2 linked regions of the Bdellovibrio bacteriovorus genome follow. Each later gene encodes a partner of the first gene's protein in a complex. Links are inferred from orthologs where the notes say so. Each region holds a gene or a part of one and is shown on either strand. Other genes may lie near its edges.

Region 1 (5,817 bases):
TGTCGATATCACAGGTAGACGATAAAAGTACTAAGACACCAACCGCAAGCTCACGCCATTACGGCCATTTTGTTTGACGGAATAGAGGGCTTCATCGGCTTGTTGAATCAGGCTGTCGATGTTGCCTTGTTTGTCGGTGGCGGTGTAGCAGGAAACTCCCGCACTGACCGTCACAGTCAGGTTCGGAGCCAGGTCCGTAAAATCACACAATGAAATTTCACGGCGAATGCGTTCTGCCACTTCTTTAGCCGGCAATGGATCTGTGAATGGCAAAATCGACAGGAATTCTTCCCCGCCAATTCGTCCAATCATATCGCCTTTGCGTAAAGCCTTCTGGCCTATTTCAGCAACACGTTTGATCACCTCATCACCCACGGCATGTCCGAAGGTGTCGTTGATGCGTTTGAAGTGATCGATATCAAAGATAATCACCGACATGCCTTTGCCCTGTCGTTGCGAGGTGCTGAGGCTTTGTGCGCCGTATTCCAGCACATGACGACGGTTCGGGATGCGGGTCAGCTCGTCCGTCATCGCCAGTTCGCGCATGCGGCGGGCTGTTCGCACCTGGCGGATAGTAAAGATCGCAGTCACGCTTAAAAGCAATGCAATCAGACTGAGCGACATCAGTTGCAGGCGCTGAATGCGATGAGCATCCTGCAGCTGTCGTTCCTGTGATTGATTTTGCGCTTTCAAGATTCGGTTGGCCTCTTCTTTTTTGCCCAGATCAAATTTGAAATTCAACTGGCGCAGTTGCTCATCGGCGCGGATCACGTGCATTTGGTCTGAATACTTTTTAAAGCCTTCTAAAGCTGCATAGGCCTGCTTCCACTGACCCGAGCTTTGATAGATGCGGCTTTCTTCCGAGAAAATATCCGCCGCCAACTGCACCGAATTAGGGTTGCTGTTCAGGCCGTGGGCCTTTTTCAAATTCAACAATGCTTGCTTGTTGTCGCCCAGCTTTGCATAAGTTCGACCCAACTCAAAATACAACTGCCCCAGAGATTTGGGCAGGTTCATGCCTTCCAGAGTAGTCACGGCTGTCTTCAGATGCTCCAGCGCCTTCAGCGGCTGGTTCATGCTGTTGTAAAGGCTTCCCAGAGCGCGCTCGACAACGGCGATGGACTTGGTATTGCCAAGTTCGCGATGAATCTTCAGGGACTCTGTGAAGTGCTCGCGTGATTTTTCAAACTGGTTCAGGTCTTCATAGCGGCGGCCCATGTTGTAGAGAACGACGGCGACGTTGCGGGTTTTGTTCAGGTCGCGATTTTTTTGCAGAACTTCAGCGAAGTATTCCAAAGCGCGTTCGTGTTCCCCCATGCGTCCGTAAAGCACCGCGATCGAGTTCAAAGTGATGCGCTCTTCGTTTGAGTCCTGCAGCTTTTTGAAGATTTCTTTGGCTTGCAACAGATGCTTCAGACTTTCCGAAAACTGATTTTGATAGGATAGCAACTGACCCATGTTCAGGTGTGCCTTGCCTTGCTGGGCGGGCAGGTTCAGCTTGCGGCTTTTTTCCAGCAGATAGGTCAGGCCTTCCATCGCCTTGGTCGCCTGGCCCGAGGCCTCCAGCGCTGAAAAATGACAAAGCTCCAGATTCATCAGCACATTAGGTGGCAAAGAAGCGTGACCCAGATAAGGGCTGGTGGATTTTAATGCTTCTTTGGGATCGTCATTGTCGACCAGGATCTCGCATTTCAGCAGATCCTTTTCGGCCTGCAGCAAGGCATCGTTTTTCGCAGCCGAGTTTTCAATCAGTGAAAGCAAATGCAGGGCTTTGCGAGGATCAGTCCCCGCAAGGGATTTGGCTTCGTCGATCTGTGATGTCGTCGAAGTTGCAAAAACCGAGGAACTGAAGAGCAGTCCCATAATGATACAGCCGGCTGCCAGTACGTGCATACTTCCAGATTCATCGGACAAAGCCGGGCTGGACTAAAGTGTTTGCCGGTTCGGGAATAAAAAAAGCCCGTCAAGAATCAGCCTGACGGGCTTTGGAAGTTTTAAACTTCAGTTCTGAAGTTCAGCAGACTAGTGGTTTTCTTCTTTCAAAGAACCCGCTGGAACTTCTTTTACTTTCACGGACTTGTTCAGGAAAGCGATCACTTTCTCTTCAGTCAGCATGTAAGTCAGGCGGGAAGCCTGCTCTGGACGACCGTAGAATTCCTTGATGCGGGATTCTTCGATACCAGTTTGTTGAGCGTACTCAGCAAATTTAGCATCCAAGTCTTCTTTTTTGCAGAACAAATCATGTTTCTTGGCAATAGCATCAACCAGGAAAGAAGACTGAATCATTTCAGCAGCCGTCTTTTCGAAATCGCCATCCCATTTTTCAACGTAAGAAGCGAAGTCATCTGGACCCATGCCTTGTTCAGACATGCGTTTTTTGAAGTCTTCAACCAAAGACGCTTTTTGTTCTTTCATCAAAGATGGAGGAACTTCAACCGGGTTTTCTTTAACCAAAGTTTTCAAAAGACGGTTTTTGAAAGCGTCTTCGATGCGTTTGGTTTCAGTTTGCTCAAGGTCTTCCTGGATGGACTTTTTCAAAGTCTCTAGATCAGAAGGACCGCCCAGAGTCGCCAGGAATTCGTTAGTCAGTTCCGGTAAAACTTTGGCTTTGATCTGGTTCAAAGTCACTTTGAACTCAACTGGTTTACCAGCAAGCTCTGCAGAGTGGTATGGATCCGGGAATTTCAAAGAAAGAGTTTTAGTCTCGCCTTTTTTCATGCCCACGATACCGTCTTCGAAACCTTCGATGAATTGTTTCGCGCCCAGTTCAAGGTGGTGATCTGTGCCGGAACCGTTTTCAAGAGGCTGGCCGCCCATGAAACCTTCAAAGTTGATAACAGCGATATCGCCCATTTTTACGGCGCGGTCTTCAGCAACAACTTCGAAAGTTGCGCGGGAAGCACGGATGTTTTCAAGAACCTGATCGATCTTCTTTGGATCGAATTCAGCTTTTTCTTTTTCAACTTCCAGGCCTTCGTATTTTTTCAGAGTGATCTCTGGACGAACATCGAATGCTGCAGAGAAAGAGAAGTCTTTGTTCTCTGTTGGATCTGCAAATTCGAATTCTGGGTAGCTGATTGGCTCAAGCTTGTGCTCATTCAATGCTTCAGCGTAGTGCTTCTGGATAAGATCCTGAACCACGTCTTGTTTTACACGGTCACCGTAAAGGCTTTTTACAGTCGCCAAAGGAGCTTTACCTTTGCGGAAGCCTTTGATGGTCACTTCTTTTTGGATGCCATTGAAGATCTTTTGGAAAGCTGTCTGAACTGCCGCAGCAGGAACTTCGATGTTCAACTTTCTGGAAAGGTTAGAGACCTTTTCTACGTTTGATTTCATGTCTATTTCTCCTAGATTACGCCAACGCGTTATAAACTGGTGGATACTAAAAGACGGGCCGACTTTAGGCAACTGTAATGCTATGCGTAATGCCTATAAATCAGAGGTCAGCGACACTCTTAGAACCTATGAAGCAAGAGATTCACTTTGTGACCGGAAAAGGGGGCGTGGGGAAGTCGGTTTTAGCCGCATCCCTGGCGCTTAAAAAGAGCCAAGAGGGTAAAAACACCCTCCTTGTCGAGCTTGGAGATCAAAGTTTCTTTAAGGATTTCTTTAATTTACCCCAAGTTGGATTCCAGCCAGTTTCGATCAGGCCCAACCTTTCCCTTGCGCTTTGGACGGGGGAGGCCTGTTTACAGGAATACGCCCGCCATTTCATCAAGGTGGAAAGTCTGGCGAAGCTCTTCTTTGAAAATGCTGTGATGAAGGCCTTTATCAACGTAGCTCCGGCACTGCCGGAACTTGCGATCTTGGGAAAAGTCACCAGCGGCCCCCGCAAACACGGTCCGCCGCTGCCGTTTGATTGCATCGTGGTGGATGCCTTCGCCACGGGGCACTTCATTGCTTTGCTTGAAGCCCCAAAGGGCATGGCCGAGGCGGTGCAGTTTGGTCCGATGGGGGAGCAAAGCCGCAGCATTGATGCTCATATTCGCAATCCTGAAATCTGCAAGTACCACGTGATCACGCTTCCGGAAGAGCTTCCGCTGAAAGAAGCCTCCGAACTGATCGCGCGATTGAAAAATGAATTCGGTGTCACCGCAGAGTTGATCATGAACAAGATGATCGAAGCCCCGGTGTCCGAGCAGACTCTGCAGGAAGTGCAGGCGGAAAATTCCGATCTTTCAAAATTTGCCGAGTATCTGGACGGTCACATTCGCCGCCAGAATCAGATGTGGCATCAGGCGCAAGGTTTAAGTTCGCAGGTCACACGCGTGCCTTTGTATTTTGAATCCAGCGCTTGGGCCCTGGTGGAAAAAGCGGCGGAGGTGTTGAAGTGAGCCTGTTTAAAGACACCAAAGTTTTAGTCTGCGTGGGAAGTGGCGGCGTCGGGAAGACCACGATTGCAGCATCATTGGCCGTGCTTGCAGCCCAGGAAGGCAAACGCGTCTTGGTACTGACCATCGATCCGGCGAAGCGTCTGGCGCAAACCCTGGGGATCGAAGGCACCAAAGACATCACCAAAGTTCCGGGACAGAATTTCAAGGGCGAACTTTATGCCTCGGTGATTGATCATAAGAAAACTTTTGATGACTTCGTGGCCCGCGCGGCAAAAAAGACCGAATCCGCACAGAAGATTTTCAACAACAGTCTGTACAAGCAGCTTTCAACCAATCTTAGCGGATCACAAGAGTTCACAGCGTTGGAAAAACTGTATTCTTGTTACGAATCCGGGCAGTTTGACCTGATCGTGCTGGATACGCCGCCGACAAAGCATGCGATTGATTTTTTGAATGCTCCCCAAAAGCTTTCAGCCTTGTTCAATGAAGGCGTGGCGAAGTGGTTCCGCGATCCGGAAGGAAAAAAAGGGGGCTTCTTCGGTCACCTGTTGCAGACCGGAACCCGTCAGGTTTTGAAAGTTCTGGAGTCATTGACTGGCTCGAACTTCATTCGTGAACTGGGTGACTTTTTCATCAATATTGAACAGTGGCAGGGAAAACTTCAGGCCCGCACTATTGATGTGCACCGAATGCTGGTGGCGCCTACCACGCAGTTTTGTCTGGTGACGGCCTTTGATCAGGCCAAGCTGAAGGAAGCAGAGTATTTCTCAAGGGAAATCAATAAAGGCGGCTACCATCTCGGAACGGTGGTTTTGAACCGGGTCTTCCCTTACTGGCTGGACCTCCGTTCGGCTCAAGAGGTTGGAAAAGGTCATGAGGATCTTGTGAAGTTGTATTCTCAGATGAGGTCCTACTACAATCAAAGGGATCAACTGTATCAGCAGTTTGAGTCGGGCATGAAGAATCAGGCCCGCATCTTCCGCATCCCTGATCTGGTGAAGGATATTTCCGACCTCGGGGGGCTTGAAGAGCTCAGCGCCCTGATCGTCGAAGGAGAAAAGAAAGCATGAGACTGATTCTGTCCGCCGCCCTGGTTCTGCTTTCAGGATGTTCCTTGCTGGGTCAACGAAGTCAGCCGGATGAAACTCAAGCGGTGCGAGCCACCGAGCTTGCGCAGATCACCAATGCGGAAAAAGTTCTGAACAACGGAAGCTTTGATCAGTCATTGATTCTGTATAAGGAATTTCAGGGCCTGCATCCCCAGTCCACCTTCTTGCAGGCGGCCCGCCTTGGGGAAGCGCAGTCTTTGGCCGGTCTTGAGCGCTGGCAGGAGGCTTTGGAGCTTTATCGCGACATCACAGTGAAAACGCGCAACTATCAGCCCGAAATTGCTGCCCAGGCTCTGTATCGGATGTCTTTTGCTTATGAGGCCCAAGGTGATGATCTGCGCACGGTTTCAACCTTGCTGGATGCAAAGAAACTG
Region 2 (4,313 bases), 730 kb from region 1 along the record:
TGGTCCAACAAATCCTCATGACATTCTGGCGGTTCTGGGTGCTAAAGCCTTGTCTGCATACCTTGTAGATGAAATCCAAGAAGTTTACAGACTTCAAGGGGTTGGTATCAATGACAAGCATATCGAAGTCATTGTTCGTCAGATGCTACGTAAAGTAGAGATCCGTGATGCCGGCGACAGCCGCTTCCTGGCTGGTGAGCAAGTTGAAAGATATGCTTACATGGAAGAAAACGAACGTATTAACAAAGAGGGTGGCCAGCCTGCTACTTGCAGCCCACTTCTTCTTGGTATTACTAAAGTTTCTTTGAGCACTGACAGCTGGATTTCAGCAGCGTCCTTCCAGGAAACTACAAAAGTTCTTACGGAAGCAGCGATCAATTCTCGCACAGACCATTTGCGTGGCCTGAAAGAGAATATCATCATGGGTCGTCTGATTCCTGCGGGAACTGGTTTGACATCTTACAAACGCTGGAAAGTGTCTGTGCATGAAGATGACGATATCGGCTTTGTTGCATTGCCGGGTATGACGTCTTCCGTACAGCCTCAAGGCTAAAGTAAGACCACCTGATCGCCGGCTTCACAGGCCGGCGTAGGGTAAAAAGCTCATGGATTGGGGACCTCACGCCGCTTTTCATGGATAAATGTAATTTTAACAACAAAGTCTTGACCTGGGCGTCACCGAAATGTAAGTTCCAGCGTCCAGAACCGCATAATTGTTTTTAAGGGGTATATAAAGTGCCAACAATTAATCAGCTCATCAAAAGTGAGCGTACTGTTCAAAAAAACCAAACAAAATCACCAGCTTTGGACTCTTGTCCTCAGCGTCGCGGTGTTTGTACACGTGTTTATACTACGACTCCAAAGAAGCCGAACTCCGCTCTTCGTAAAGTAGCAAAAGTTCGTCTTTCCAATGGCTTCGAAGTTATCTCTTACATCCCTGGTATCGGCCATAACCTTCAAGAGCACTCCGTTGTACTAATCCGCGGTGGTCGTGTGAAGGACTTGCCGGGTGTTCGTTACCACATCGTTCGTGGGGTATTGGACCTTCAAGGTGTAAACGGTCGTCTGCGCGCCCGTTCTAAATACGGTACTAAGAGACCTAAGAAATAAGGATTGAGAGATGTCACGTCGTAAAAAGACCTTTAAAAGAGAAATCATTCCAGATCCGGTTTTCAAGGATCTAGTAATCGCTAAGTTCATCAATAAAATGATGATCCAAGGTAGAAAAGCAACTTCTCAAAAGTTGTTCTACGGTGCTTTGAAAGAGCTTGAAGGTAAAGTTCAAGGTGAAGAGCCTTTGGCAGTCTTCAAAAAAGCTCTTGAGAACGTTAAACCTTCTATCGAAGTTCGCTCCCGCCGTGTAGGTGGTGCTACTTACCAAGTTCCAGTAGATGTTCGTCCATCCCGTCGTTTGGCTTTGGCTATGCGTTGGTTGGTTGAGTACTCTCGCGAGCGCGGTGAGAAAGACATGGCGAAACGTTTGGCTGGCGAATTCTTGGACGCGTACAATAATAGAGGAAATGCTATTAAGAAGAAAGACGACGTTCACAGAATGGCTGAATCCAACAAGGCATTCTCTCACTACAATTGGTAATCTGTTCAGATGTCAGCTAAAGATCCTAAAGTTGTAGCTGATCTCAAGTACACTCGTAATATCGGCATCATGGCTCACATCGATGCCGGTAAGACGACCACCACCGAACGCATTCTTTACTATACAGGTAAAAGTCATAAAATCGGCGAGGTCCATGATGGTGATGCCACCATGGACTGGATGGTTCAAGAGCAAGAGCGCGGTATCACTATCACCTCTGCTGCGACCATGGCGTTCTGGAAAGATCACAGAATCAACATCATCGATACTCCGGGCCACGTTGACTTCACGATTGAAGTTGAGCGTTCCTTGCGTGTATTGGATGGCGCGATCGCTGTTTTCGACGGTGTGAATGGGGTTGAACCTCAGTCCGAAACCGTCTGGAAACAAGCCGACAAATATAAAGTTCCCCGCATTTGCTTCGTAAATAAAATGGACCGTGTTGGTGCTGACTTCGTGATGTCTTTCGGGACGATCAAGGAAAAGCTGAACGCGAACCCAATCCCAGTGCAGGTACCAATCGGCATGGAAGACACCTTCCGTGGTGTTGTCGATCTTTTGGAAAACCGCGCTTACATGTGGGATCAGTCCGGAATGGGTGACCATTTCGAAGTTACCGATGTTCCCAATGACATGAAAGAGGAAGTAAACCGCTTCCGCACTGAAGTCGTTGAGAAGATCGTTGAATTTGAAGACGAACTTCTTGAGAAATATCTCAATGGAGAAGAAGTCACCGTGCCAGAGCTTAAACGGGCTTTGCGCAAAGGGACTCTTGAGCTGAAAGCCTTCCCGGTATTCTGTGGAGCCGCTTTCAAAAACAAAGGCGTTCAGCCTTTGTTGGATGGGGTCATTGACTACCTTCCGTCGCCTCTGGAGGTGCCTGCAATTGTGGGTCACGATCCTGAGCGTCCTGATAAAGAAATCATCTGTAAAACTGAATTCGATGCTCACGCGGCTGCATTGGCGTTTAAAATTGCCAATGATCCGTTTGCCGGCACTTTGACTTATATCCGTGTTTATTCCGGTGAGGTGAAGGTCGGGGAGCAGCTTTTGAATCCGCGCACTCAGAAAAAAGAGCGCATCCAGAAGTTGGTGAAAATGCATGCGAATTCCCGTGAAGAAATCAACAGCCTGAAGGCGGGTGATATCGGCGCGGTTATCGGTCTTAAGTTCACAGGCACAGGGGATACTCTGTGCGAAAGCTCTCATGCTGTGGTTCTTGAGGCGATCACATTCCCAGAGCCGGTTATTTCCGTGGCGGTGGAAGCGAAGTCTTCTGCGGACCAGGAAAAGATGTTGGCTGGCCTGGCTAAACTTGAAAAAGAAGATCCATCCTGCCGTCTGCGCACGGATCCGGAAACGGGGCAAATCCTGCTTTCTGGCATGGGTGAATTGCATTTGGAAATTCTTGTGGATCGTTTGCTTCGTGAGCATAAGATCCAGGCCAATGTGGGTAAGCCGCAGGTTTCCTATCGTGAAACCATCACGGCGGCAGCCAAGGCGGAACACGTCTACGAACGTGAGATCGCTGGCGAAGCTCACTTTGCCAAAGTCTCCCTTTCCATCGAGCCTATTTCTCAGGCGGATGGCATCCAGTTCATCAGTAAAGTGGCTGTGTCTAAAGAATTTACAGCCCCGATGTTGAAGGCCGTTGAATCGGGCTTCCGTGAGGCTTCCGAGGTCGGTCCTTTGGCAAGCTGTTCGATGCTGGGTATTAAGGGGACCTTAAATTCGATTGAAGTTCGTCCGGATTCATCCAGCGAGATGGCCTTTAAAGCGGCTGCTTCCCTGGCATTCCGGGACGCAGTTAAGGCAGCCTCTGTAGAGCTTTTGGAGCCTATCTTTAAGCTTGAGGTGACTTGCCCGGATGACTTCGTAGGAAACATCGTGGGTGATCTGAATTCCCGTCGTGGAAAGATTCTCACAATGAATGTGAAGCAGGGTGGTGGGCAGGTTATTTCGGCCGAAGCCCCTCTGGCGAGTCTGTTTGGTTATGCTACGGATGTCCGCAGTTTGAGCCAAGGCAGAGCCAGCTTCAGTATGGAATTTTTGGAATATGCCATTGTGCCTGCGAAGGTAAAAACGGACATTCTCCATAAAATGGGAAGATATTAAAAAAAATAATATTTCCCTTTGACATTAGATTTCAAAGTGCGCATACTCGCGCACTCATAGCGTCTATATCTACAAAAAACCCCCCGCGTTGAAGGCGATTCAGGCCGCAAGGGCTAATTCGGGGCAAGTTTTCGATGGGATCAGGACGTTGATTGTTAACAAATTTGCTAGTAATTACGATACTTTATAAAAGAGAAGAGTGTCCATATGCAAAGTCAGAAGATTAGAATCAGATTGAAGGCATTCGATCATAAACTGCTTGACCAGTCGACGAAAGAAATCGTTGAGACTGCTCGTCGTACAGGCGCTAAAGTTGCGGGTCCAATTCCCTTGCCTACTCGCATCAACCGCTACACTGTATTGCGTTCTCCGCACGTAGATAAAAAATCTCGTGAACAATTCGAAGTGAGAACTCACAAGCGTATGCTCGATATTTTAGAACCAACTCAACAGACAGTAGATCAGCTTATGAAGCTGGATCTTTCTGCTGGTGTAGATGTTGAAATCAAACTTTCTGCGGTTTAGAGGTAAGACGTGAGCGAAACTACAGAAACTCAAAATACTGCAGGTCTTAAATTGAACGGCCTGTTTGCCTTCAAAGAAG

Evidence for each region. The genes of interacting proteins can lie anywhere in the genome.
Region 2: the proteins of tig (region 1) and rpsG are in contact, whole or in part, in a crystal structure (PDB 3GTY), measured with the Thermotoga maritima proteins. The link is inferred for Bdellovibrio bacteriovorus from one-to-one orthologs. Residues at the interface, in WP_004081061.1 of Thermotoga maritima: Glu122, Val124, Val129, Leu130, Tyr133, Glu188, Gly259, Ile262, Tyr263, Glu266, Ser270, Glu273, Gln274, Glu277, Arg308, Gln311, Ile312, Ser315, Tyr316, Glu325, Arg329, Arg336, Leu363, Phe366, Trp367, Arg373, Leu377, Arg381, Leu384, Glu387; in WP_004081843.1 of Thermotoga maritima: Lys34, Lys52, Lys55, Glu59, Arg62, Gln63, Glu66, Asn67, Lys69, Val71, Arg95, Ala109, Lys110, Lys111, Gly112, Arg113, Pro114, Glu117, Glu121, Ile124, Ala125, Tyr127, Asn128, Asn129, Thr130, Gly131, Lys135, Asp139, Arg142, Met143.

The regions. Positions count from the first base shown.
Region 1 is NZ_CP020946.1:174,941-180,757, forward strand. Bases 1,180-4,084 are described here. They hold tig (trigger factor), read right to left. Parts: upstream 3,337-4,084; coding sequence 2,023-3,336; downstream 1,180-2,022. Other genes in these bases: B9G79_RS00860 (tetratricopeptide repeat-containing diguanylate cyclase), read right to left, coding at 1,180-1,893; B9G79_RS00870 (ArsA family ATPase), read left to right, coding at 3,465-4,084. Also shown: B9G79_RS00855 (trypsin-like serine protease), read left to right, coding at 1-25; more of B9G79_RS00860, read right to left, coding at 31-1,179; more of B9G79_RS00870, read left to right, coding at 4,085-4,334; B9G79_RS00875 (ArsA family ATPase), read left to right, coding at 4,331-5,404; B9G79_RS00880 (tetratricopeptide repeat protein), read left to right, coding at 5,401-5,817. UniProt on the Bacillus subtilis protein: Involved in protein export. Acts as a chaperone by maintaining the newly synthesized protein in an open conformation. Functions as a peptidyl-prolyl cis-trans isomerase.
Region 2 is NZ_CP020946.1:902,367-906,679, forward strand. What follows is about bases 1-2,857. They hold rpsG (30S ribosomal protein S7), read left to right. Parts: upstream 1-1,120; coding sequence 1,121-1,594; downstream 1,595-2,857. Other genes in these bases: rpoC (DNA-directed RNA polymerase subunit beta'), read left to right, coding at 1-553; rpsL (30S ribosomal protein S12), read left to right, coding at 736-1,110; fusA (elongation factor G), read left to right, coding at 1,604-2,857. Outside these bases: more of fusA, read left to right, coding at 2,858-3,709; rpsJ (30S ribosomal protein S10), read left to right, coding at 3,917-4,234; rplC (50S ribosomal protein L3), read left to right, coding at 4,244-4,313.